Regions from separate parts of the Blautia sp. SF-50 genome, predicted to be linked through region 1. Evidence: riboswitches for the same ligand, from Rfam matches in the RefSeq annotation. Region 1 holds a riboswitch; the other holds the start of a gene.
The links. Region 1 has a riboswitch for FMN ahead of ribD (bifunctional diaminohydroxyphosphoribosylaminopyrimidine deaminase/5-amino-6-(5-phosphoribosylamino)uracil reductase RibD). Riboswitches for the same ligand answer to the same signal wherever they lie in the genome.
Positions count from the first base shown of each region.

Region 1 (12,091 bases):
GCTATTTGCTGTTTTTTATAAATTTATTTCTTTAAAAATATGACCCATCTTTTCCTGCTTCGTTTTCATATACTTCCGGTCATACTTTTGTACCGGAATCTCCAATGGTACTCTCTCATTGATCTTCAGCCCGAATTCGCCAAGCCCATAGACTTTATCCGGGTTATTGGTCAGTAATCTTAATGATTTCACACCAAGGTCTGACAGTATCTGCGCCCCAACCCAGTACTCTCTGAGATCCGGTGCAAACCCTAACTTCACATTAGCCTCCACGGTATCGTATCCCTGTTCCTGAAGCGCATAGGCTTTGATCTTATTGATCAGTCCGATCCCTCTGCCTTCCTGTCTCATATACAGAATGATCCCTCTGCCTTCCGCCTCTACCTGGCGCATCGCTGTCTGCAGCTGCAGGCCGCAGTCACATCTGAGCGATCCGAATGCATCTCCTGTCAGGCACTCCGAATGTACACGGCAAAGCACATCCTCACCATCTCCTAGATCACCTTTTACCAGTGCCAGATGATGCTCTCCTGTAATGTCATTGATATAGCCATACATTTTAAAATCACCGTACTGCGTTGGGAGGTTTGCAGCTGCTTCCTCCTTTACATGCTTTTCATGTATTCTTATATAATCCTGCAGATCACGAATCGTAATAAATGTAAGGTTATGCTCTTTTGCCATTTCCCATAGCTGTGATGTACGCATCATAGTGCCATCTTCTTTCATAACTTCACAGCACACGCCGCATTCTTTCAGTCCGGCAAGTCTCATAAGATCTGTTGTTGCCTCCGTATGGCCATTTCGTACCAGAACCCCGCCTTTTCTGGAAATAAGCGGAAATACATGTCCCGGTCTTCTGAAATCCTCCGGTTTTGACTGATCATCCACACACTTCATAATGGTATAGGAGCGTTCTGCCGCAGAGATACCGGTGGTTGTATCTGCGTGGTCCACTGCCACGGTAAATGCTGTACTGTGATTGTCCGTGTTCTCAGCAACCATCGGCGGAAAGTTCAATCTCGCCGCAATTTCTGCACTCATCGGTGTACAGATAAGACCCTTTGCATAAGTCGCCATGAAATTAATATTTTCCCGGGTTGCAAACTCTGCCGCACATATCAGATCTCCCTCATTTTCTCTGTCCGGATCATCTGTGACCAGAATTATTTTTCCTTTCTTAAGATCCCTAAGTGCCTCTTCAATTGTGTTGTACTGATAATTTTGTGACATAGTGTATATCCTCCTGTTCTAAAACCCGAATTCTTCAAGAAACTCCATCGTAATTCCGGATTCTTTTTTCTCTTCTTCGTTTTTTTTGATGCCAAGCAATTTTTCTACATATTTTCCAATCACATCATTTTCCAGATTAACCAGATCCCCCGGCACCTTTTCCAAAAGGGTGGTTTCTTCTCCTGTATGTGGAATGACCGACACCTGAAAACCAGCTTCATCAACCCTTGCAACTGTCAGGCTGATCCCATCAATACAAACGGATCCTTTTTCCACGATCAGATGCAAGATCTGTGGCGATGTCTCAATTGATACCCAGATGGCATTTTCTTCCCGGAGCATGGAACGTATCACTCCAGTCCCATCAATATGGCCGCTTACTATGTGTCCCCCGAACCTACCATCTGCAGCCATTGCACGTTCCAGGTTTACCTGGCTTCCAGCTTTACAACTGCCAAGACTGCTTCTTCTGATCGTCTCTGCCATCACATCGGCAGTAAATCCGTCCGGTTGGATCGACGTAACTGTCAGACACACACCATTCACAGCAATACTGTCACCGATCCTTGTCCCTTCTAGGACTTTCCGGGCTTTCACTGCCAGGATCCCTGATTCTCCTGTCAGCTGTATATAACGGACTTTTCCTTTCTCTTCTACGATTCCTGTAAACATGATTCCTCCTGTTTTTTCTCACACACCTGACATCTTATCCGGATGTCCTCACCGATCTGGCAGATATCTGTATATTTCAGTTCTACTGCTTCAGACGGGAATTCAACTCCGATACCTTCTACCGGTGTCTTCCCGGCCACACCACCAAACAGCTTTGGTGCCACAAAAGCCTGTACTTCCTTTACAATTCCGGCTCGCAGGGCACTGTCATTTAACGTACCGCCTCCCTCCAGGAGAATGCTGTCAATGCCTCTGTTTCCAAGATCTGCCATCAGCTTCTTAAGGTCTATCTGATTTTTTTCATCGGGACAGTAAATGGTCTCAACTCCCATGGTATGTAATATTTTTATTTTTTCTTCTGTATTTTTCTGATCTGCATAAGCCACGATCGTCCGGTACTTTTCCGCACTTTTTACGATCTGACTGTCCGGCGGGATCCTGAGCTTACTGTCGCACACAATCCTGACAGGACTTTTCCAGCCTTCTACCCGGACGTTTAACATCGGATCATCTGCAAGCACAGTTCCAATACCTGCCATGATCCCCATGTACTGATGCCGCATATGCTGTACTTCTTTTCTTGCCGCTTCTCCGGTGATCCATTTTGATGCTCCTGTCTTCGTTGCAATCTTCCCATCCAGTGTCATGGCATACTTCATCACCACGTATGGGGTTTTCGTAGTAATATAATGGAAAAACACCGGATTCAGCTGATCACATTCTTCTCTCATAAAATCTTCAACTACTGTTACACCGGCTTCCCTTAACATCTGTACACCTTTTCCTGCCACTTTCGGATTCGGATCCCGGGAACCGATCACCACTTTTCTGATCTTCTGTTCAATGATCGCTTCCGTACATGGAGGTGTTTTTCCATGATGACAACAAGGCTCCAGCGTAACATAAATCACCGCACCTTCTGCTGATTCTGTGAGGGAAGCAATTGCATTACGTTCCGCATGAAGTTCTCCATACTTTTTATGATAGCCTTCCCCAATGATCCTTCCGTCTTTTACGATCACTGCCCCTACCATCGGATTGGGATTCGTCCAGCCTTCTCCTTTTTTGGCCAGCTGGATCGCCCGAAGCATATATTCCTGATCCGTCATTTTTATTCCTTCTTTCTTATTCCTGTTCTTTGCCTGGTACGCCGAGGCTTTTAGACCTGTGCAATCGGATTCACAGACAAGTGAGTGGTATATTTATTTCGAAAACGATGTGCCAAATACAAAAAAAGCCTGCAGAAATATCTGCAGGGTGGAATTGATCTGTTACATATGATCAATAAATGAATGTCTGATTATTTCCTACATAAAAAGCTCTGAAATGGATCACCATCTCAGAGCTCTGATACTACATTCATTCATACAAAAATCAACTGTACTATCATCTTCTTCCATCCAGACTATACTGTCGGCCCCGGAATCTCACCGGATCATGCCTTTCGGCTCGCGGGCTCTACCGCCGGTAGGGAATCACACCCTGCCCTGAAGATATCTTTTGTTTATTTTAATACTTTATCTGTTATTTGTAAAGTGTAAATTTTTTATTTAAATTCCACCGCCCTACCACTGTTATATATAAAACAAGGGTGAGAAGCCTGATTTTCAGGCTTGCCACCCTTGCATATCATAGAAGAATCTTATTTACAGACTTTTTCTCACAGTCTCGAATTTATTCCCCAATACGCAAAAAAACCTTGAATCATCCCATTTTCATAGGAAATTCAAGGTTTTTCATTGATTTACATGATAAAATTACGATTCAAATTCTTATGCGAACTGTAAGATTATGCGTTCATCTGCTTTGCAACTTCCTCAGCGAAGTTCTCTTCTTTCTTCTCAAGACCATCGCCTGTCTCGTAGCGAACGAAGCCTTTGATCTGGATCTTAGCGCCGTTCTCTTTTGCTACCTGCTCTACGTATTTAGCAACGGACTGTTTTCCGTCCTCTGCTTTTACGTATGTCTGGTCAAGAAGGCAGATCTCTTTGAGCTCTTTCTTGATACGTCCTGTGATCATTCCCTCGATAACCTTAGCCGGTTTCTGGGACTCCTTCGGGTCGTTCTGAATCTGAGCCATAAGGATCTCTTTCTCATGCTCGATATAGTCAGCGCTTACTTCCTTGTCGCTTGTGTACTGCGGTTTCAGAGCTGCGATCTGCATAGCTACGTTCTTAGCCATCTCTTTAACAGCATCGTTAACAACATCTGTCTCAACGTCTACAAGAACGCCGATCTTTCCACCCATATGAGTGTAGGAAGCGATGAATCCGTTCTGCTCCTCAACCTGAGCAAATCTACGGATGTTCATGTTCTCGCCGATTACTGCGATCTGAGCTGCAAGAGCCTCTTTTACAGTCTTGGTTGTATCAAGTGCCCATGCCTCAGCAAGGAAAGCATCGATATCAGCTGCTGTTGTGTTAAGTGCCTGTGCTGCAACATCTGCAACATAGCCCTGGAACTTCTCGTTCTTTGCAACGAAGTCTGTCTCAGCATTAACCTCAACAACGACTGCTTTCTTTCCATCCTCTGTTACCAGAGTTTTGCAAAGACCCTCTGCTGCGATACGGCTTGCTTTCTTCTGTGCTGTAGCAAGACCCTTCTCACGCAGGAACTCAACTGCTTTATCCATATCACCATCTGTAGATGTAAGAGCTTTCTTACAATCCATCATTCCGGCGCCGGTCATCTCTCTTAACTCTTTTACCTGTGCTGCTGTAATAGCCATTGTTCGTTTCCTCCTGAAATATTCTGTTTATACGAATTATTCCTCTGTAGCTGCAAACTCCTCAGACTCAGCCTCGATCTCGCCATCTGCCTCAGCAGTTCCCTGCTTAGCCTCGATAACAGCGTCAGCCATCTTGGAAACGATGAGTTTTACTGCACGGATAGCATCGTCATTTCCCGGGATCACATAGTCAAGCTCTTCCGGATCACAGTTAGTATCGCAGATACCGATAAGCGGGATTCCAAGTGTATGAGCCTCCTGTACGCAGATTCTCTCTTTCTTAGGATCTACGATAAAGATAGCATCCGGGATTCTCTTCATCTCTTTGATTCCGCCAAGGTTCTTCTGAAGCTTAACAAGCTCTTTGCGAAGCTCGATAACTTCTTTCTTAGGAAGTACGTCGAATGTTCCGTCAGCTTCCATTGTCTCGATCTCTTTCAGTCTTGCGATACGGCTCTGGATTGTCTTGAAGTTTGTAAGCATACCACCAAGCCATCTCTCATTTACGAAGAACTCTCCACAACGCTCTGCCTCTGTACGGATAGCATCCTGAGCCTGTTTCTTAGTTCCTACGAAAAGGATGTGTCCACCGTTGGCAACGATATCTGCTACTGCATTGTAAGCATCGTCAACCATTCCTACAGACTGCTGAAGATCAATGATATAGATACCATTTCTCTCTGTGTAGATGTACGGAGCCATTTTAGGGTTCCATCTTCTTGTCTGATGTCCGAAATGAACACCTGCCTCTAAAAGCTGCTTCATTGAAATAACGCTCATGTCTTTTCTCCTTTTTGGTTAAATTCTTCCGCACAGGTCGCCTTCTCTCTGGACCCATCCTCACACCGTAGGGCACCATCCTTATAGAATCGCCGTGCGTGCTTATTTTTGCAACTTCTGAATTATAGCATAGAAAATCCCCTTATGTAAAGGGGATTTTTCCAATTTTTTTCTGTTTTTCAGCGGTTTCCGGCAGACTTCAGAAGCTCCAGCTCTTTTTCGGTGAGCGAACGATATTTTCCTGTCGGAAGATCTGAAGGAAGCGCCAGCGGCCCCATAGATAGTCTTTTCAAATAAGTTACTTTTTTTCCCAGTGCCTCCATCATCCGTTTTACCTGATGGAATTTTCCCTCGTGGATAGTAAGTCGGATCTCAGATTCCCAATTCTTACCGGCTTCTGCAGATTCTGTACCGGACTCCCAGGTAGAAAGGATCTCCAGCCTTGCCGGTCGTGTGAGATCTTTTTCCCCGATATCCACGCCTTCTGCCAGCTTCACGACATCTTCTTCTGTCACTTTCCCAGATACTTTTGCATAGTAGGTCTTATCCACATGCTTTTTCGGAGAAAGAAGCTCGTGTGCCAGAGGACCGTCATCTGTGATCAGAAGAAAGCCTTCTGTATCTTTATCCAGGCGTCCCACCGGAAAAAGACCCTTTCTTCTGTCTTTCTCTTCAATGTAGTCAAGAACCGTTTTATCTCTGAAGTCCTCCGTTGCGCTGACACAGCCTGCCGGCTTGTTAAAAAGATAGTATACATATTCCGGTGCAGCATGGATCTCCTGCCCGTTCATAACCACCTGATCTTCTTCTGTTACTTTCAGCTCCGGTTTCTTCACAGATTTCCCGTTAACCTGCACCTGACCCTTCTGTATGTATTTTTTTACCTCGCTTCTTGTACCTGCGCCGGCATCTGCCAGAAATTTATCCAGCCGGACTGGTTTTTCCATTAATCATTTACCTCCCATTCTGTTACATGGGCTGCCTTTGCATCTGCTTTGATGAAATCCGGGATCTCTCCGGTAAATGTCATATAAAGTCCGGAATCCCCGCCGGTGCTCTCCTGTCCTTCCAGAACCACTTCCATTGTGGCATCTGCATTCCAGATAGTCCATCCGTTTACCAGCTGTGATGGACGGATACATTTTTTCAGAGCTTCCAGCTGTTCCTTTTTATCGTAACGGACTTTATAACCGTTATCTGTTTCTTCAAGATCCGAAATGGGCTCAGTGTCGGAAAAAGCTTCATCATCTTCGCCGGCAGCTTCGGAGCTGAAGTAATAAACATCAATATACTCAACAGACAGCTCATCCATAGAAAGAGGATATCCTGTTTCTTCCAAAATTGCAAGTGTTCTCTTATATGACGGATACACCAGAACGGATGTGGACACATTCTCTCCTTCCTGCACAGCCGGTACATTCATTCCCCCTTCATCCATGTAGCCTTCTGACGGAATTCCCGTATAATCGAACATCAGCATTGCACATGGCTGGTCTTTTACTGTCTGACCGCCGTTTTCCAGAATGTCCTTTCTCAGTGCCTCTGCCAGTGCCTGACGCTTCTCTGCATTTTTTTCAAATAAAGAATGAATATCTCCGTCACAGAAAATACCGGTAACCTCTTTCAGATACTGTTTGTCCAGCTGGAAAAATGAATATCTGTCTTCTTTCCATGTCTGCTCATCATACAGGGCTTCCATAAGATTCTGTGCCTGTGCAGAGGATACAATATAGCCTCTGCATACACTGAATCCCTGTTTATTTATGTAGCGCACATACATGCGCCTTCCTGATTTTTTTCCTTTTTCATTCTGAAGCCTGATATCCTTCAGACTGTTATATAATGCTTTACTTTTCATCACCGGCTGATCCAGCAGACCGGAACTATTGTCTGAGGTGGCAGTATACCGGATCTTATAGATTCCGTTTTCTTTTTTTTCCACATTGCAAAGCTGCTCTGTATATGAAAGATTGCTTACATTTATCACAACTCCCTGAAGATTGTCATAAGCCGGAAAATAACTGTCATATCCCAGAAGATCCATTTTCATGGTCAGCGCACAGATTGCCACAACACCTCCAAGGATCATAAGCTGCACTTTTCTGCGGAAAAATCTGCGAAAATCCATTTCATAGATCACTTCCAGAATTCCATGGACCAGGATCGTTCCCAGTATCATTCCGAAGATCCACCATGCTGTTTTGGATGAATCTTCCGGAATCATATAAAAGATCAGACCGATCCCCAGTCCGGATGGTATTGTGAGCAGGGCACTTAAGACCGGCTCCATCCAGGTATATACCAGAGCTTTTCCGGTATTCTCTGACCTTCGTCTGCAAAATGCCATCCAGGAAAGTGCTGCCATGATAAACAGCGTGAGGATCAGTATCAGCAACTGCTTTCCAAAGCTTCCGCTGCTGTATCTATCTATAAAGCTTACGATCACCATAAGAGGAGATCCCAGATTCCGCACTGCTGCCAGAATTCCGTAACTGCCCTCGTACCAGGTATCAAAAAATAAATGTCCGCTTAACTGCAGCATCACTGCCAGAACGATACTGTAGGTAAACAGCCCTACCCATGCAAGTGCTCCCATCAACATGGTACCGGTGCAGGCGATCACCAGCACTGTGGAAAAATACACCAGAAGATACATCAGGAGATGGAGCACCAGCAGGATCAGTGCCTTTTTCATAATGGAAAGGCTGTAATATCCTCTGGCTGCCCCGATGCATACCGCAGCAAATTCCATGATCACATATGGCACCAGATAATAAAGAACAGCCAACAATACTCTGTGCAGAAACAGTGCACTTCGCTTTACCGGAAGGCTGTGATAGAAATCCACTTTTCTCGGGGAATACAGATACCAGAAGCCGCTTACTGCTGCCAAAAATGCGGTTACCGCAGCCACAGCTGCTCCCATTGTGAGAAAGTCACTGCTCCACAGGCTGGAATACAGATAGGAAAGCTGACTCTGAGTATAACTGCGCTCATTCCATTTTCCCATCAGAATAAGTTCCGCTACCGGAAATGCAAGGAGAAATGCGATCATGGCAAATGCCGGGATCCATCTTTGTCCTTTAGAAGAGGATTTCATATACTCACTGGAATAAATTTTTGACTTCATAGCCTGCCACCTCCGTTTCGCTGATAAATATTTCTTCCAGAGTCAGTGGGAGCACTTCGCAGAAAAGAGGATTTTTTGCCTGTATCTTCTCCATGATCTCTCTTCTTGTTCCCCTTGCAGTAATAAGCAACAGGGAGCCCTGATGCTCTGTTTTCAAAACCTCCAGCTCTTTCTTTAATTCTTCTTCTTTCTTTTTGTCAGTAAGTACACACTGGATCTTATGGATGTGGAATTTCATATCCTCCAGATCTCTGGAAAGGAGAATTCCTCCCTGATGAAGAAGCCCGATGTGATCGCAGATATCTTCCAGCTCACGGAGATTATGGGAAGCGATCACCGGCGTAAATTCACGACTCATGATCTCCGATGCAAAAATACTTTTTACTGCCTGGCGCATTACCGGGTCCAGGCCATCAAAGGTTTCATCACAAAACAGATATTTCGTTCCTGTACTGATTCCCAGGATCACCAGAAGCTGTTTCTTCATTCCCTTGGAAAAAGTGCTGATTTTTCGTTTTCCATCCAGATGAAACTGCTTCATCATTGTCTCAAAACGCGCCTGCTGAAATCCCGGATAAATACAACGGTAAAATTCTGCCATGTCCAGAGCATTGTAATTTGCCGGAATATATGCATCGTCCGGGATGTAGAAAAAATGCTCTTTGATCCTTTCATTTTCAAAAACCGGTTCTTCATCCATCAGCACCTCTCCTCTGTCCTGACGGATGATCCCGGCCATGATACGGAGCAGAGTACTTTTTCCCGCACCGTTGGAGCCAATCAGTCCAAAAACCTCCCGTTCCCCGATATCCATGGTGACCTTATTTACTGCCTGTATCTTACCAAAAGCTTTGCTGCAGTTTTTTATCTCAATCATTGTTTCCCTCCTTATAGCATAAGCGGATCACACCGATCATTTCTTCCTCCCCTACTCCCAGAGCCATTCCCTTTTCTGTGATCTTTTTCAGCTCACTTAAGGTTTCTTCCATACCGATCTGCCTGATCCTGCCGCTGTCTGTGACAAAACTGCCTTTTCCCTTCACCGGACAGATCAGCCCCTGCTGCTCCAGTTCCATATATGCCCGCTGGATGGTATTGGGATTGATGGATAATTCCACGGCCAGCTGCCGCACAGACGGCATCTTGGAAGATGGCTCCACAGCTCCTGACAGGATCAGCATCCGGAATTTCTCTACGATCTGCTCGTAAATGGGACGTCTGTCCTGATAGTCCAAGAATAACATACGACGCTCCTTTCTCTGTAATCTGTGTATTAAGTGTATTAATTCTTTTAATACACTTATGATAGCACACGATACAAAGGTACGCAAGAAATGGTCTCTTAAATAAATATAAAATCTATATAAATTTACCGGCAGCAAAAGATTCCGGCATATTTTTATAAAAAAAATCTGTAATGGCATCCTTATACTATGATTCCACTACAGATTCTCTGTAAAGCAAATATTCATCTATCACTCTGCCTGATCCAGTAGCAGGCAGATATTCGTGATCCACATTGGATCAAACAGCCCGGTAGCCACGTTTTTCTCCCCGGCGTGCAAAATACTGATATCCTCCAATCATCGTTGCCGCAAAAACACCATAGATCATCAGAAGGCTTCCTGCTCCGGCTTTTTCCACCAGAGTCTGGGCATATTCACTGAAAATAAGTATCCAGGTATTGGCTCCGATGTGCATCAGCACACTGGTCCACTTATTACCGCCCATCTCCAGAAACCACGCAAAAATCCCTCCCAGAACAAACGCATACACAGCCTGCAGGACATTTCCGTGATAAATTCCGAAAAACGCCGCAGAGATCACAGCGGAAAACAGTACAGAAAAGTGATCCCGAAGTCGCAGATAGATCAGCCAGCGAAAGATCATTTCTTCTGCAACAGGCGCTATGATCCCCATCCAGAAGATCATCATAAATAAACTCTTTCCTGAAGTAATCTTCGTCATCGTCTCTCCATAGCTGGATGAGATCCAGTTCTGCAGGATCGCCACCAGCACATTGGCATACTGGGCAAATCCGGCTCCAGCAGCAAGAAGAAGCAGCATTTCAGGAATAGATAGCCTTTGTTCCTCAACGGAAGTCAAACCGCCGATCAGCCTTCCTATACGATCCTTCCGATAAAAATATACTGCCGGAAACATAACCAGCACTCCGGTAAGTCCGGTGATCACCAGCGTATAACTATAGTACCTTTCCTGTGCGTTGCCGACATGCCCTGCCAGCCAGAGAAGCACGGCGCTTCCGAGGATCTGTCCGATAAGATAATGGATTCCTGCCGGATAAAGCTCCCTCCACACTATTTGAAAAATATTCTGTCTGTGCAGAGGGGTCAGACGAAAAAATTCAGAAGTTCATCTGCGGAAGCTACGATCTGAAGAGGCTGTGCCTTTTCCAGTTCTTCTCTGCTTCCATATCCGTAAGATACAGCCACACACTGGATCCCGCATCGTCTGGCTCCGAGAATGTCATGTTCTCTGTCACCCACCATGATCACCTGGTCACGGTGGTCAGAAAGGCTCATTCTTTCCAGAGCTTCCTCGATCACCTGAGATTTGGTTACTTTCGGTCCATTGAGGTCCGTCCCGGCGATCACCTCAAAATATCGACTCAGATTAAAATGGTCCATGATCTGTGTTACGTAAAAGGTCGGTTTCGCAGACGCCACAGCCAGTCTGTAGCCACGACGTTTCAGTTCTGCCAGAGTGTTTTCTACGCCGGGATAAACGGTGTTCTCATACATTCCTTTTTCTGAATACCGTTCTCTGTAATATTCAATTCCCTTCTGTGCTGTCTCTTTATCAAATCCCGCATATTTCATAAACTGTTCCAGAAGTGGCGGACCCACAAAAACCTTCAATGGCTCCAGCTCCGGTGCCGAAACTCCAAGCTTCTCCAGTGCATACTGTACAGATTTCGTAATCCCCTCTCCGGATTCTGTCAGTGTTCCATCCAGATCAAAAAAGATTGCCTTATACATAAATTCCTCCTGTTGTATAAAATAATCAGTAAGTATGCCTATTGTATCACTGTTTTTCTGGTAAGTCCATGGTTTCATAGTACAGCTTCCCGGATTTCACAAAACCCATGAGTTCTGCTTTCCAGGGATTTCTGCTTTTTTTCGGTAATTCCGCCAGAAGCTTTTTTCCCTGCCAGTAAAAATCACATTCTTTTCCATTGATCCGAAATGAAAGGATCTGGAACGGAATATCCGGACTGATCTCTATCCGGATCCTGTTACCGTCTGTTTTCATTCGGATCACCGGTTTTTGCTCTTTTTCTTTTTTCCTATCCGACGTTCCTGTTGGTTCTATCCGATAGTAAGATAATGCCGGATTTTGCTTCTTCTCCCTCTTTGATGCATCTACTGCTGACTTTCGAACTGGTTTTTGAGTCAACGTTACAGATGGACTTGCTACCACTGTCTGTATGGGGATCGGTTGTTCAGTCAGTATTGGCAGTTTTGTTGGTATCGGCGTTTCCTTCAGTTTTTCCGCAGGTATATCAGCTATCTCTACTTCTTCCGGAA
Region 1 is NZ_FMUW01000002.1:89,626-101,716, reverse strand. Features, by position in the region: gene BLP57_RS01745 (bifunctional 3,4-dihydroxy-2-butanone-4-phosphate synthase/GTP cyclohydrolase II) at 16-1,233, opposite strand; gene ribE (riboflavin synthase) at 1,252-1,905, opposite strand; gene ribD (bifunctional diaminohydroxyphosphoribosylaminopyrimidine deaminase/5-amino-6-(5-phosphoribosylamino)uracil reductase RibD) at 1,887-3,014, opposite strand; FMN riboswitch at 3,290-3,404, opposite strand; gene tsf (translation elongation factor Ts) at 3,695-4,633, opposite strand; gene rpsB (30S ribosomal protein S2) at 4,670-5,413, opposite strand; gene BLP57_RS01720 (pseudouridine synthase) at 5,593-6,360, opposite strand; gene BLP57_RS01715 (DUF6449 domain-containing protein) at 6,360-8,543, opposite strand; gene BLP57_RS01710 (ABC transporter ATP-binding protein) at 8,518-9,420, opposite strand; gene BLP57_RS01705 (GntR family transcriptional regulator) at 9,413-9,787, opposite strand; gene BLP57_RS01700 (CPBP family intramembrane glutamic endopeptidase) at 10,068-10,862, opposite strand; gene BLP57_RS01695 (HAD family hydrolase) at 10,895-11,542, opposite strand; gene BLP57_RS01690 (hypothetical protein) at 11,589-12,091, opposite strand, start outside.

Region 2 (12,091 bases), on a different contig from region 1:
ACTACGGCGCCGAAAAATACAGCCGTGTACGCCAGACATACCGCTATTCCGTAACCTTATGTACTGTGATCGCAACCATATTTTTTATCTGCTTCCAGTTCTTCCCGCATCAGATCGTAGGCATCTTCGGAAACGGCAGCGACCTGTACTTTCATTTTGCAGAAAAATATCTCCGCATCTTCATGCTGATGACCTTTGCCAACGGGATCCAGCCTATGTCCGCCGGCTTTTTTACCTCCATTGGAAAAGCCCGGCTTGGTGTGATCATGTCCCTCACAAGGCAGGTGCTCTTCCTGCTGCCGCTGATTGTCATCTTCCCGGTCTTCTTCGGAATCGATGGCGTCATGTACGCAGGACCAATTGCAGATACCTCTGCATTTGTGCTGGCCGTTGTTTTTGCCAGACGTGAGCTTGGAGTCATGAAAGCTGCAGAACAAAACGCCTGACACAAGAAAGAATCCTGCTTGCAGGATTCTCCGCCTGCGACGGGTCGCTTCAGCGACATTATTCCTCTCCGTCGCAGTGCGATCCTGCCCGGAGGGCTTTTTTATGTTATAGGAACATTACGGAGTAATTTCCTATAACATAAAAAATGCCATGTAATTTACTGCCCATCGGCAATATATTACATGGCATTTCTCACATTCTCAGATATTTATCTGAAACCACCAATTTCTGATCTTTTCTTCATCCTCCGGCAGCTGCTTATGATCAGTCACCCTTCAGTACAACACGGATCTTCTTATAAATTACAAATACGATCAGAGATGTCAGTGCATATTTAAAGATATTAAACGGAGCAATGATCAGCAGTGCAAAGGTAAGCAGTCCGTTTACGGAGCTGTGTACTGCGCTTCCCATCTGGATAAAGGTCTCGATCGGCATTCCAAACGCCTTACCGTAAGCCGGAAGCAATACAAAGGCATTGACAAAGCATGCAAGGATCGCTGTCAGGACTGTTCCTGCTGCCATACCTGCAACTGCATGTACTCTGCTCTTTTTGTGACGGAAACGGTAGATCAGGCCGGCCGGTACCACATAGGCACATCCAAACAGGAAATTGGCAACATCACCAACACCGGCAGTCATGGTTCCCTTAGTCACAAGATGTACGAGAATCTTCACAAGCTCGATCAGGATACCTGCCACAGGTCCCATAGCGAAGGTTCCTACCATAACCGGTACCTCGGAAAAATCAAGCTGATAAAAAGACGGTGCAAGAAACGGGATCGGAAACTCAAGATTCATTAATACTCCTGCCACAGCACCAAGCATGGCTACCTGCGCGATGGTTCTTGTTCTGCTTCTTTCCACAGCATTTCCTCTCTGTAATATCTGTTCACTCATAACTCTCTCTCCTTCTTCAGAAATATTCAAAGAAAATTTCCACAAGAAATCTTTATGCGAAAAAAATTTCTTCACATAAAAAGCCCCGGGAGCTTCTTCCCGGGGCACTGAGCACGTTCTTTAAATACTGCGCGTTCTTCTCTCATCCAGACTTTACTGTCGGTTCCGGAATTTCACCAGATCAGCCGCCAAAGCGGGTCGCGGACTATACCGCCGGTAGGGAATCACACCCTGCCCCGAAGAAATTTTCTTTTTTATGAGTTCATTATAACGCGCTCTTTTTATAATTACAAGCCTTAATTCTGTCACAGAAGCATTCTGCTCCATTTATATAAATCTAAGATCCACTCCTTTATGATCAAACCCGGATTTTCTTTACCGTACTCCAGCTACTGTAAAGAACCTTTTTTCCGACTCTTTTATATGACCGGATGCGGACATAATAGGTCTTTTTGTTTTTCAGTCCTGATATCTTATATCTGGTCGCAGACTGTTTTCCAACTATGACCGTTTTTCTTTCTTTTGTAAATCTGCTGTCTGCTGCATACTGGATCTGATAGCCGGTTGCCTGTATATTTTTTTTCCAGCTTGCGGTAAAGGATCTGTTTGCTTTTTTCAGTCCTGTCAGCAGAGTTTTTGGAGGCAGGATCTTAAAGGTAAGCGTTTTGTTGATACGACTGTATTTTCCGATCCCTCTGACCTGCACAGTTCCAATTCCGGAATTTTTATTATTTTTGTAATACAGCTTATAAGCACTCGCACCGATCTTCTTTCCATTTACAGTTACGGTTACTGATGGCCGGATGGTTTTTCCCGTACAAGTGTAAGAGGTTCTGTTTAGCTTAACATTGCTGACAAACCTTTCTGTCTTTTTTATGATCTTGAAATGAATGGTTGCGGTACCTTTATAATAACCGGTACCATAAATGGTTACCGTTGCCACACCCGGATACTGATTATCCTCGTAGTACATATAATAATCTTCGCCGGCTTTCAATCCGGGAATTACGATGGCAGGTGTGAGTTCTTTTCCTGTATATATCTGATCAGCTATTGGATCCGCAGCCGGTAGTTTTCCGTAAATAGTAAAATATAATGTTTCCGATCCTTTATAATTGCCGATTCCCGTGAGCTCTGCACGAGCTTCACCAGGCTTTTCATTATTAACATAGGTTACCGTATAATCTTTTCCCTGTACCAGTCCGTCAATTACCACTTCCGGTTCCACTTTTTTTCCTTTAAAGGTGGTTTCCAGGTATGTTTCATTATTTTCCGCAAAATAGCACACATACATTCCATTTTCATCTGGCGTAATCTTGAAACTCCGCTCTACTGTACCGCAGAAAATATCTTTTCCCGTGATCTTTACAGTCGCAGTTCCTGCATTGATGTTATTTTCATAAGTTACTTCATAATCGGAGCCCTGCTCAAGTTCCGGTGCGGATTCACTGGATTCTATTTCGGGTTCATGGATTTTTCCATTATATTCATAGTCTGAAGTGATCTGTTCAAACCATTCATTCTGAAGCGGTATCCGGTTGTCTGCTGACAGCTCCACAAACGTGTAGCCACGGTCCTCTGCGTATTTCTGAAGTGTGGAATCCTTTTTTCCCGCGATCAGTGCTGAATCCCTGAACGCATCATCCGCCCAGACAGTATCTGTGCTCAGTACTCTTATCCTGCACCCGGAAGACAGACGAAGTCCATTTTTCCCAACTGATTTTACAGATGCGGGAATTATAATATCACAGATCCCTGAACTGCTCTGGAATGCATATTCACCGATTTCTTCCAAGCCTTCGTTTAGGACAGCTTTCGTAAGCGACGAACAGTTTCCGAATGCACCTTCTCCAAGGCTTCTGACACTTCCCGGGACTGTTATGGAAGAAACATTTACACAGTAATAAAAAGCATAGTCTCCCACGCTTACAGTTCCATCCGGAATCTGGTAATCTCCGGAACGTCCGGACGGAAACACGATCAGTTTTATGCCATCCTTGCTGAATACCACTCCGTCTTTTTCAGAAAAATACGGATTTTCCGGATCTACTTTAATTTCTGTCAGACTGGACTCAGACAAGCCCTCCACAAAAGCAGCCAGCCCTATAGATGACACGTTTTGGGGAATCGTAACAGATTTCAATTTCTCACAGTTGTAAAAAGCATTCTTTTCGATGGTTGTAAGCGAATCCGGCAAAGTAACAGACTCTATATCAGAAGCCTGGGTGCAATACTGGAAGGTACTGTTTCCAAGAACCGTTACTTTTCTTCCGTCAATGGTATCCGGAACTACGATATTTGTATCCGTTCCTTCATACTGATACAGCCTGAGTGTTCCATCATTCAGAATCTTATAAGAATAGTCATAGTCCATTTTGGACAATTCATAATGTCTGGGGGCATTTCCCGTATATCCGCAGTCAACCAGATATCTTTCTCCGTCAATGATGACTACGGAGTTCCTGTGACCGCTTCCCGCCCCCGGATCATTTGCCGCATACCTTGCATACACGGTCAGTCCCAGTTTTTCGCACATATAGTTCACTGCGCTGGTATTGGCCCAGCAGTCTCCGCCGCCATCCAGCATCAGGCCTGTATAGCCGGAATGATACTGACTGTAATTGAAGTTGTTGGCAAGCCATCTGGCGATCGTCTCAACCTTTTTATAATCGGACATTTCCGCAGTAATATTTTCTTTGAGGAATGTATCCATTTTTTGTTCTGCGTAATACTCCGCATAATCTTTAAGTATGAATTTATAATAAACGGTACTGTTTCCATCCTGTACAGAGATCAGGGTCTCTCCAAACATGTATTCCCACTGGCTCTTTACGTCATTTCCGTTTTTGTCTACATAGGTTACATACTGCATTTTAGGAGTAACAAGACCAGTTTTGCTGACTTTCGCAGTATAACCAGAAACAACCGTATATACCGGATTTTTGCCGGATGTCTGGATCTGATAAGATGTCTGCATGGTATCCGGCATGGAGATCACACTGCTGTAAGTATCATTCATCGCATACAGATATATTTCTGTGCTCTCCACATCTGTTTCTTTTTCGGAAGTGCCTGCTGCCGGAATATTATCTGTGAATATATCTTCCTGCTGCTCCTGGTTTTCTCCGTCACCAAAAATTTCTTCCGGTGCCGCAGCCTCCTCTGTTCCTTCTGCTTTTCTGATGACCGCCGAAGGTTCTTCCAGAATTAATCCTTCATCAGAATCCTGTTGTATTTCCTCACTCTCTGAGCTTTCAGCTTCATCCGTTTCCGTTCCGATATCTGATCCCGGAAACTCTTCTTCTGTAATCTGATCTGTGCTCACGGCAGTATCTTCTCCCGCGATCTGATCTGTGTTTACGGTATTTTCTGATTCCTCAGAATTCCCGTCATCTGTAAAAGTATCAATGGCGTCTGTCATATCCGTCTGTGCATCTGTAAAATCTTCGGCCGCCACCGGTCCGCATGGAACAACAGCCATACATAACGACAGGCCAAGTGCCATCAATTTTTTCGGAAATTTCATTTCGTACCTTTCCTTCCTTTTTATGTAAACCGTTTATATGTAAGTTCTGTTTTTTTTATAACGCGGCCCTGTCTTTTCGCAAGCTGCAATAATGTCCCCAACTCTGCAAAAAACCGCTGTGATCTTCATTTTAGATCACAGCGGTTTATGTTTTATTATCGGAACATCAGACTTTCCACAATTTCAGCATTACTGTTCTTTCCATATCCGCATTCGATCAACCAGTTTTCTGGCTGGATACTGCCAACACCACGTTCTACTGTGATGCTGCATGCTCATATGCATTCTGTATTCTTACAGAATATCGATATGCTCTCCTGCAAGTGCCTTGTTCATGCTTCGTACTGCGCAGAATTTACCACACATGGAGCAGGTATCATCATGCTCCGGTTTGCGCTCGTTCCAGATACGTTTTGCTGTTTCCGGATCCATGGCGCATTCCCACTGTGCCTCCCAGTCAAGCTTTCTTCTGGCATCAGCCATCTTGTCATCGATCTCACGGGCACCGCGGACACCCTTGGCAATGTCTGCTGCATGAGCTGCGATCTTAGATGCCATGATTCCCTGTTTTACGTCCTCAAGGTTCGGAAGGGCAAGGTGCTCTGCCGGTGTTACATAGCAGAGGAATGCTGCTCCGGACATAGCTGCTACTGCACCGCCGATCGCGGATGTAATGTGGTCATATCCCGGTGCAACGTCAGTTACGATAGGTCCTAATACATAGAACGGTGCACCCTGGCAGATGGACTGCTGTACTTTCATGTTTGCCTCTACCTGATCAAGCGGCACATGTCCCGGTCCCTCTACCATAACCTGGACATCTTTTTCCCATGCACGCTTGGTCAGCTCGCCAAGACGTACAAGCTCCTCGATCTGGCATACATCTGTTGCATCAGCCAGGCATCCCGGACGGCAGGCATCACCAAGAGAGATGGTCACATCATACTCGCGGCAGATATCCAGGATCTCATCGTAATATTCATAGAACGGATTCTCCTCACCGGTCATACACATCCATGCAAATACAAGAGATCCTCCTCTGGAAACGATATTCATTTTTCTCTTGTGGTTACGGATCTGATCGATAGTCTTTCTTGTGATTCCGCAGTGAAGAGTTACAAAATCTACTCCATCCTGTGCGTGAAGTCTTACCACATCAATGAAATCCTTAGCTGTCAGTGTGTCAAGGTCTCTCTGATAGTGGATAACTGAATCATAAACCGGAACGGTTCCGATCATTGCCGGACACTCGGATGTCAGCTTGCGTCGGAACGGAATGGTATTTCCGTGGGAAGAAAGATCCATGATAGCATGGGCGCCCATGTTTACAGCTTCCATTACTTTCTGCATCTCTACATCGTAGTCCTTGCAGTCTCTGGATACACCAAGGTTTACATTGATCTTGGTGCGGAGCATGGAGCCTACGCCCTCCGGATCGATACATTTGTGATTTTTATTTGCACAGATCGCCACCTTACCGGAGGCTACCAGCGGAAGCAGTTCCTCTGTTGTCATGCGTTCCTTCTTAGCTACGATCTCAAGCTCAGGTGTGATGATGCCTTTACGGGCTGCCTCCATCTGTGTACTGTAATTTCTCATGTAAAAAAAATCTCCTTCCATAAATTCTTTGTGTTTATACAACAAAAAACCGGCTGCTGCAACGCATACGCATCACGGCAACCGGCTCTTACTCTTACGTACTTAATGAAAATCTTCTGTACTTCTGATCTCTTCTGTACTCTCTGATCTTCTGTGTCTTTAAGAATCCTTCGTGCATATGTCCCTACGTTGGCATTATCCAAATCAGGTTATGGGTCAAGACATTTACAGTCTACTCTCAGCTCGCTTCAGCGGGCCCCCCTGTTTTCATATGTTGGGGACGTTTGTTCGTCCATGTGGTTATTATAGTATACCGGCTAAAATTTGTAAACCACAATTCTGCATTTTATGACTTTTTCTTTCGACATAATCTGTCATTTTATCTCTCAAACTCCCCGGGATCTTTCTTTACAGACATTCTTCCACAGCTTTGCTGTTCCCCGTCAGGAGGACATCCGCAATCCGCATTCACTGCTTATTGCTTTTCGCAATTACAGCAGTCGATTTCCCTGATCCGGTCAAGCTCTGCAAGGTTTTCTGCACCTGCACGGCGGATCCCCGCAAAAATGGAGCCCGCAATATTGTGCCATACACTGAAAATCGCGCCCGGAAGTGTTGCAAGCGGATTGGCTGCAAAATTAGCTGCTGCCAGTGAGACAGCAAGGCCACTGTTCTGCATGCCTACCTCTATAGCTATAGCTGTTGTTCTGGAATACTCCACATGGAAGATTTTTGCAGCCAGAAATCCCAGCATCATACCACAGAAATTGTGGATCGCCACTACTCCAAGCACCAGAACTCCACATCTTACGATCTTCTCTGCATTTACAGCCACAATTCCTCCGATGATCATAACAATAGCTACAACCGACACCAGCGGCATAACATCGGATACCTTATCCACATGCTCTCCCGCAAGGCTCCGAAGAAAAACTCCCAGGAGAACCGGGATCAGAATTACCTTTACCACAGAAAGCACCATAGCCCAGAAGGATACTTCCACCCAGGCTCCTGCCAGAACATATACAAGAAACGGTGTCATCAACGGTGCTGCCAGTGTGGAAACTATAGTCATTCCCACAGAAAGCGCCACATCACCTCCTGCGATATAGGTGATCACATTGCTGGCTGTTCCGCCCGGACAGCATCCCACCAGGATCACTCCCAGTGCCAGATCTGCCGGAAGGTTCATCACTTTACACAGAAGCCAGGCGATCACCGGCATAATGGTATACTGAGCCACTGCACCGATCACCACTTCTTTGGGTCTGGAAAAAATTGCCCGGAAGTCATCCAGTTTTATGGTCAGACCCATACCAAACATGATCACTCCCAGAAATACAGACGTATAGTTCGTCATCCAAGAAAATCCGTCACGCCAGAAAAAAGCCAGGCAGGAAAAAGCAATGATAATGATCCCGATATATCTGGATGCAAGGCTGCTGATAATTCCGATTTTCTTTAAAATTTTCCCCATGCATTACACCTCGTAGCTGAAGTTGTCGATCAGTCTTGTTTTTCCGATGTAAACAGCCATTGCTACAAGAACGCTGCGGTCAGCTTTTTCCACCGGCTGCATGGTAAGTGCATCTACCATGGATACATAATCGATCTTTGCCAGAGGCTCTGCTTCGATCACTGCTCGCATTTTTCCGAGAAGCTCTTCTGCCGGGATTCCTGCGTGAATGGCTTCCTGTCCGGCTTTTACTGCCTTTGACAGGCAAAGAGCTGCTTTTCTCTCTTCAGGGCTTAAGTATGTATTTCTGGAGGATTTTGCAAGTCCGTCCTCCTCACGGATGATCGGACAGCCTACGATCTCAATATCGAAGTTCAGATCACTCACCATCTTGCGGATGATGGCCAGCTGCTGTGCGTCTTTCTGTCCGAAATATGCTCTGTCCGGTGCCACAATGTGGAACAGCTTGGTCACAACGGTACACACACCTTTGAAATGGATCGGACGTGTTTTTCCGCAAAGTGTCTCTGACAGAGTATCTATACTTACAAATGCGTGGGGATCATGATACATCTCGGAAGGCTCCGGGCAGAAGATCAGGTCTGCTCCCAGGCTTTCGCAGAGTTTGCTGTCACGCTCAAAGTCTCTCGGGTAGGCTTCCAGGTCTTCGGTAGGACCGAACTGTGTAGGATTGACGAAATCGGATACCACTACGATATCATTCTGCTCTCTGCATTTTTTGATCAGGCTTGCGTGTCCCTCATGGAGAAATCCCATGGTTGGCACAAGGCCTACTGTTTTTCCTTCTTTTTTCCACGCTTTGATCTGTTTTCTTGTTTCTTCTACTGTTTTTGTTACCTGCATTGTGCTCTCCTCTTTTCCGGTTCTGGAACCGGTTTTCTTTATAGATTCGAGATAGCCTCTTTTCTGAATTCACCTTCGTCTTATTGTATTTCTAATCTGCGTCAGGCCATATCCTTCAGCAGTCCGTGTTTCTCATAATTGGTCACTCTGCTGATCCTGTTCTCTTCATCTACAAATACAACTGCAGGCTTGTGAGTACGGGCTTCTTCCTGCTCGTACTGTGCGTAAGCCATGATGATGATCTTGTCACCGGTACTTACACATCTTGCTGCTGCTCCGTTCAGGCAGATCATACCGCTTCCGCGTTCTCCGCAAATGGTGTATGTCTCGAAACGGCTGCCGTTGTTCACATCTACGATCTGAACCTTCTCATATTCCAGTATCCCGGCAGCTTCCAGCAGTTCCTCATCCACAGTGATACTTCCTACATAATCCAGTTCCGCCTGGACAACGGTTGCTCTGTGGATCTTTCCTTTTAACATCTCTATTGTCATCTTATATAAGTCCTTTCCTGCAGGGAATAATTTTCAAGTGGATAAAAGCATCCGCTTCTGTATTTAATAAAAAAGCGTCTCGGGGTACACTTCGACCCTGAAACGCTTCTGATTGATTCCCTGTATATTGAGTCCTGTTTTTTATACACGAAAAGCATGCTCTTCAACAGTTGTTCAAAATTCCCATAACTGTTGTAACGCCTTCGTTATCATCGATACAGGCTCGTATCTTTTATAATTTTCATATATCCGTCCGTTCCCGATCCCGGGTTCCGGCTAGCTATTTTTATATAAGATTCCAGTGATTTCAGCCAGAGTATAGTTTTGAGTCCAAATACTATCTCTGTGGGGTATTATTGCACCCCGACACTGGTTTGTCAATAATTTTCATATTCTCTATTATCGTGAATGGCAGTAATAATCCCAAAACCAGTTACTTTCACCAAAAAACCCTCCCACACAGCAATTTCTCTGCCATGTGAAAGGGCTTTAGCTTTCTTCCTTTATGCACATTATTTATGGATATGCACATCCAGCTGATTATAAGGAATCTCAATTCCATAATAATCAAAATCTTCCTTGATCCTCTGGTTCAATCTCCATCTGGCTGCCCAGTAGCGGTCGGTATCTACCCAGACACGAAAGCCCATGATCACAGAGCTTTCTGCCAGCTCGTCTACGAATACCACCATCTCTTCGTCTTCTCTTGTATCCGGATCCTCGGTGAGGATATCTTCCAGGATATCCTTGGCCTTCTGGATATCTGCATTGTAAGAGATCCCCACTTTGATCTCCAGCCTTCGCTGATCCCTTGCTGTTACGTTGGTGATGGTCACATTGGAAAGAGTACCGTTCGGGATCACGATGTGCTTGTTATCAATGGATAACAGCGTTGTATAACAGATCTCGACCTTGGCTACCGTTCCCTCGCTTCCGTCCTGTCCGTTAACGATGATGTAATCCCCTACCTGGAAAGGCTTGAACAGAAGAAGCATCATACCTCCTGCCAGGTTGGCAAGTCCGCCCTGGAGGGCAAGACCCATAGTAACACCTGCAGTTCCGAGAAGTGCTGCCAGAGATGATTCCTTTACTCCAAAGCTTGTGGATATGTTAAAGATCAGGAGTATGTAAAGTATGATCTTGACCAGTGAGGACATAAACTGTGCCACTCCTGTATCCAGCCTGGATTTTGTCAGTGATTTCCTCACAAACTTTACGATCCATTTAATTACCGTGCTTCCTACCCAGAAAGCAACAATAGCCAGAACAACCTTGATTCCGAATTTTGTGATGTCCGGCAGGTAATTTTCAAACATCTGCCTGTACTGGCTTACCTGATTTCCGACCTCCTGCACGGTCTGTACAGTACTATCCAATATAATCCCCCCTGTCTGATCGATCATTCGATATACATATGCGGATCGATCTATGTATTCCTGATGTAAACATTCCCTATAATCCGCATCTGGTAATATAATAATACAGCAGTGGTTTTTCCCTGTAAACCTGATTTCTCCGGTTCTATAAAGTATAGGGTATAAACCACTGCTGTATTTCTGTTATAGCTTTATTGTATATCTGTCCGGTAATCCGCCGCAGAATGCTGCAGAATATACGTTACTGTTCACTCCGTTCTCAGTAACACGCCTGGCGATGCACAGAATTTATGCTGATCGCATAAATTCGCGCGGTATGTCCCGGGTTTTCTCTTTATTTACTGATTCCCTTCATGGAAAGGCTGATACGTTTTTTCTTCATATCAACCCCAAGAACACGGACATCCACGATATCTCCCACACTGACTGCTTCCAGCGGATGTTTGATGAATTTCTCGCTCATCTCGGAAATATGGACCAGGCCATCCTGATGCACACCGATATCCACAAAAGCACCGAAGTCAATGACATTGCGGACAGTTCCCTTGAGGACCATGCCTTCTTTCAGGTCCTTCATATCCAGGACATCGGTACGGAGGATCGGTTTCGGCATCTCGTCACGTGGATCTCTGGCAGGTTTTTCCAGTTCCTTTACGATATCACGTAAGGTTGGCTCTCCGATCTCCAGCTCCTTTGCCAGTTTTCCGTAATCGCGGATCTGCCCGGAAATACCGGTAAGCTTACGCTCTGCCACATCTTCCGGTGTGTAGCCCAGCTTTTCCAGGAGTTTTTTTGCTGCGTCATAGCTTTCCGGATGGACACTGGTTGCGTCCAGAGGATTTTTGCCTCCTGTGATCCGTGTGAAACCTGCACACTGCTCAAAGGCTTTCGGACCAAGCTTTGCAACCTTAAGAAGCTCTCTTCTTGTCTGGAAACGGCCGTTTTCCTCACGGTAGGCTACAATATTCTTTGCGATGGCCTTGCTGATTCCGGAAATATACTCCAGAAGGGATGCAGATGCAGTATTCAGATCCACTCCGACCTTGTTTACACAATCTTCCACAACGCCGTTAAGGGCTTCTCCCAGCTTTTTCTGGTTCATATCATGCTGATACTGACCGACACCGATGGATTTCGGATCGATCTTTACAAGCTCTGCAAGCGGATCCTGTACACGTCTCGCGATGGATGCGGCGCTTCTCTGTCCAACATCGAAATTCGGGAATTCTTCCGTAGCAAGCTTGCTTGCGGAATATACAGAAGCACCTGCCTCGTTGGTGATAACATACTGGACCTTTTCCGGGATTTCCTTAAGAAGCTCCACGATGATCTGCTCGGATTCTCTGGATGCCGTTCCGTTTCCTACAGAGATCAGTGTCACATGATATTTGCTGATAAGCTTTTTCAGGGTTTCCTTTGCGGCACGAAT
Region 2 is NZ_FMUW01000005.1:120,509-132,599, reverse strand. Features, by position in the region: gene BLP57_RS04880 (MATE family efflux transporter) at 1-446, shown strand, start outside; gene BLP57_RS04875 (ECF transporter S component) at 712-1,347, opposite strand; FMN riboswitch at 1,478-1,595, opposite strand; gene BLP57_RS04870 (fibronectin type III domain-containing protein) at 1,706-4,873, opposite strand; gene thiC (phosphomethylpyrimidine synthase ThiC) at 5,168-6,472, opposite strand; gene BLP57_RS04860 (bile acid:sodium symporter family protein) at 6,948-7,949, opposite strand; gene panC (pantoate--beta-alanine ligase) at 7,953-8,792, opposite strand; gene panD (aspartate 1-decarboxylase) at 8,894-9,286, opposite strand; gene BLP57_RS04845 (mechanosensitive ion channel family protein) at 9,799-10,689, opposite strand; gene BLP57_RS04840 (Tex family protein) at 10,997-12,091, opposite strand, start outside.
Region 2: another riboswitch for FMN. It lies ahead of BLP57_RS04875 (ECF transporter S component); the one in region 1 lies ahead of ribD (bifunctional diaminohydroxyphosphoribosylaminopyrimidine deaminase/5-amino-6-(5-phosphoribosylamino)uracil reductase RibD).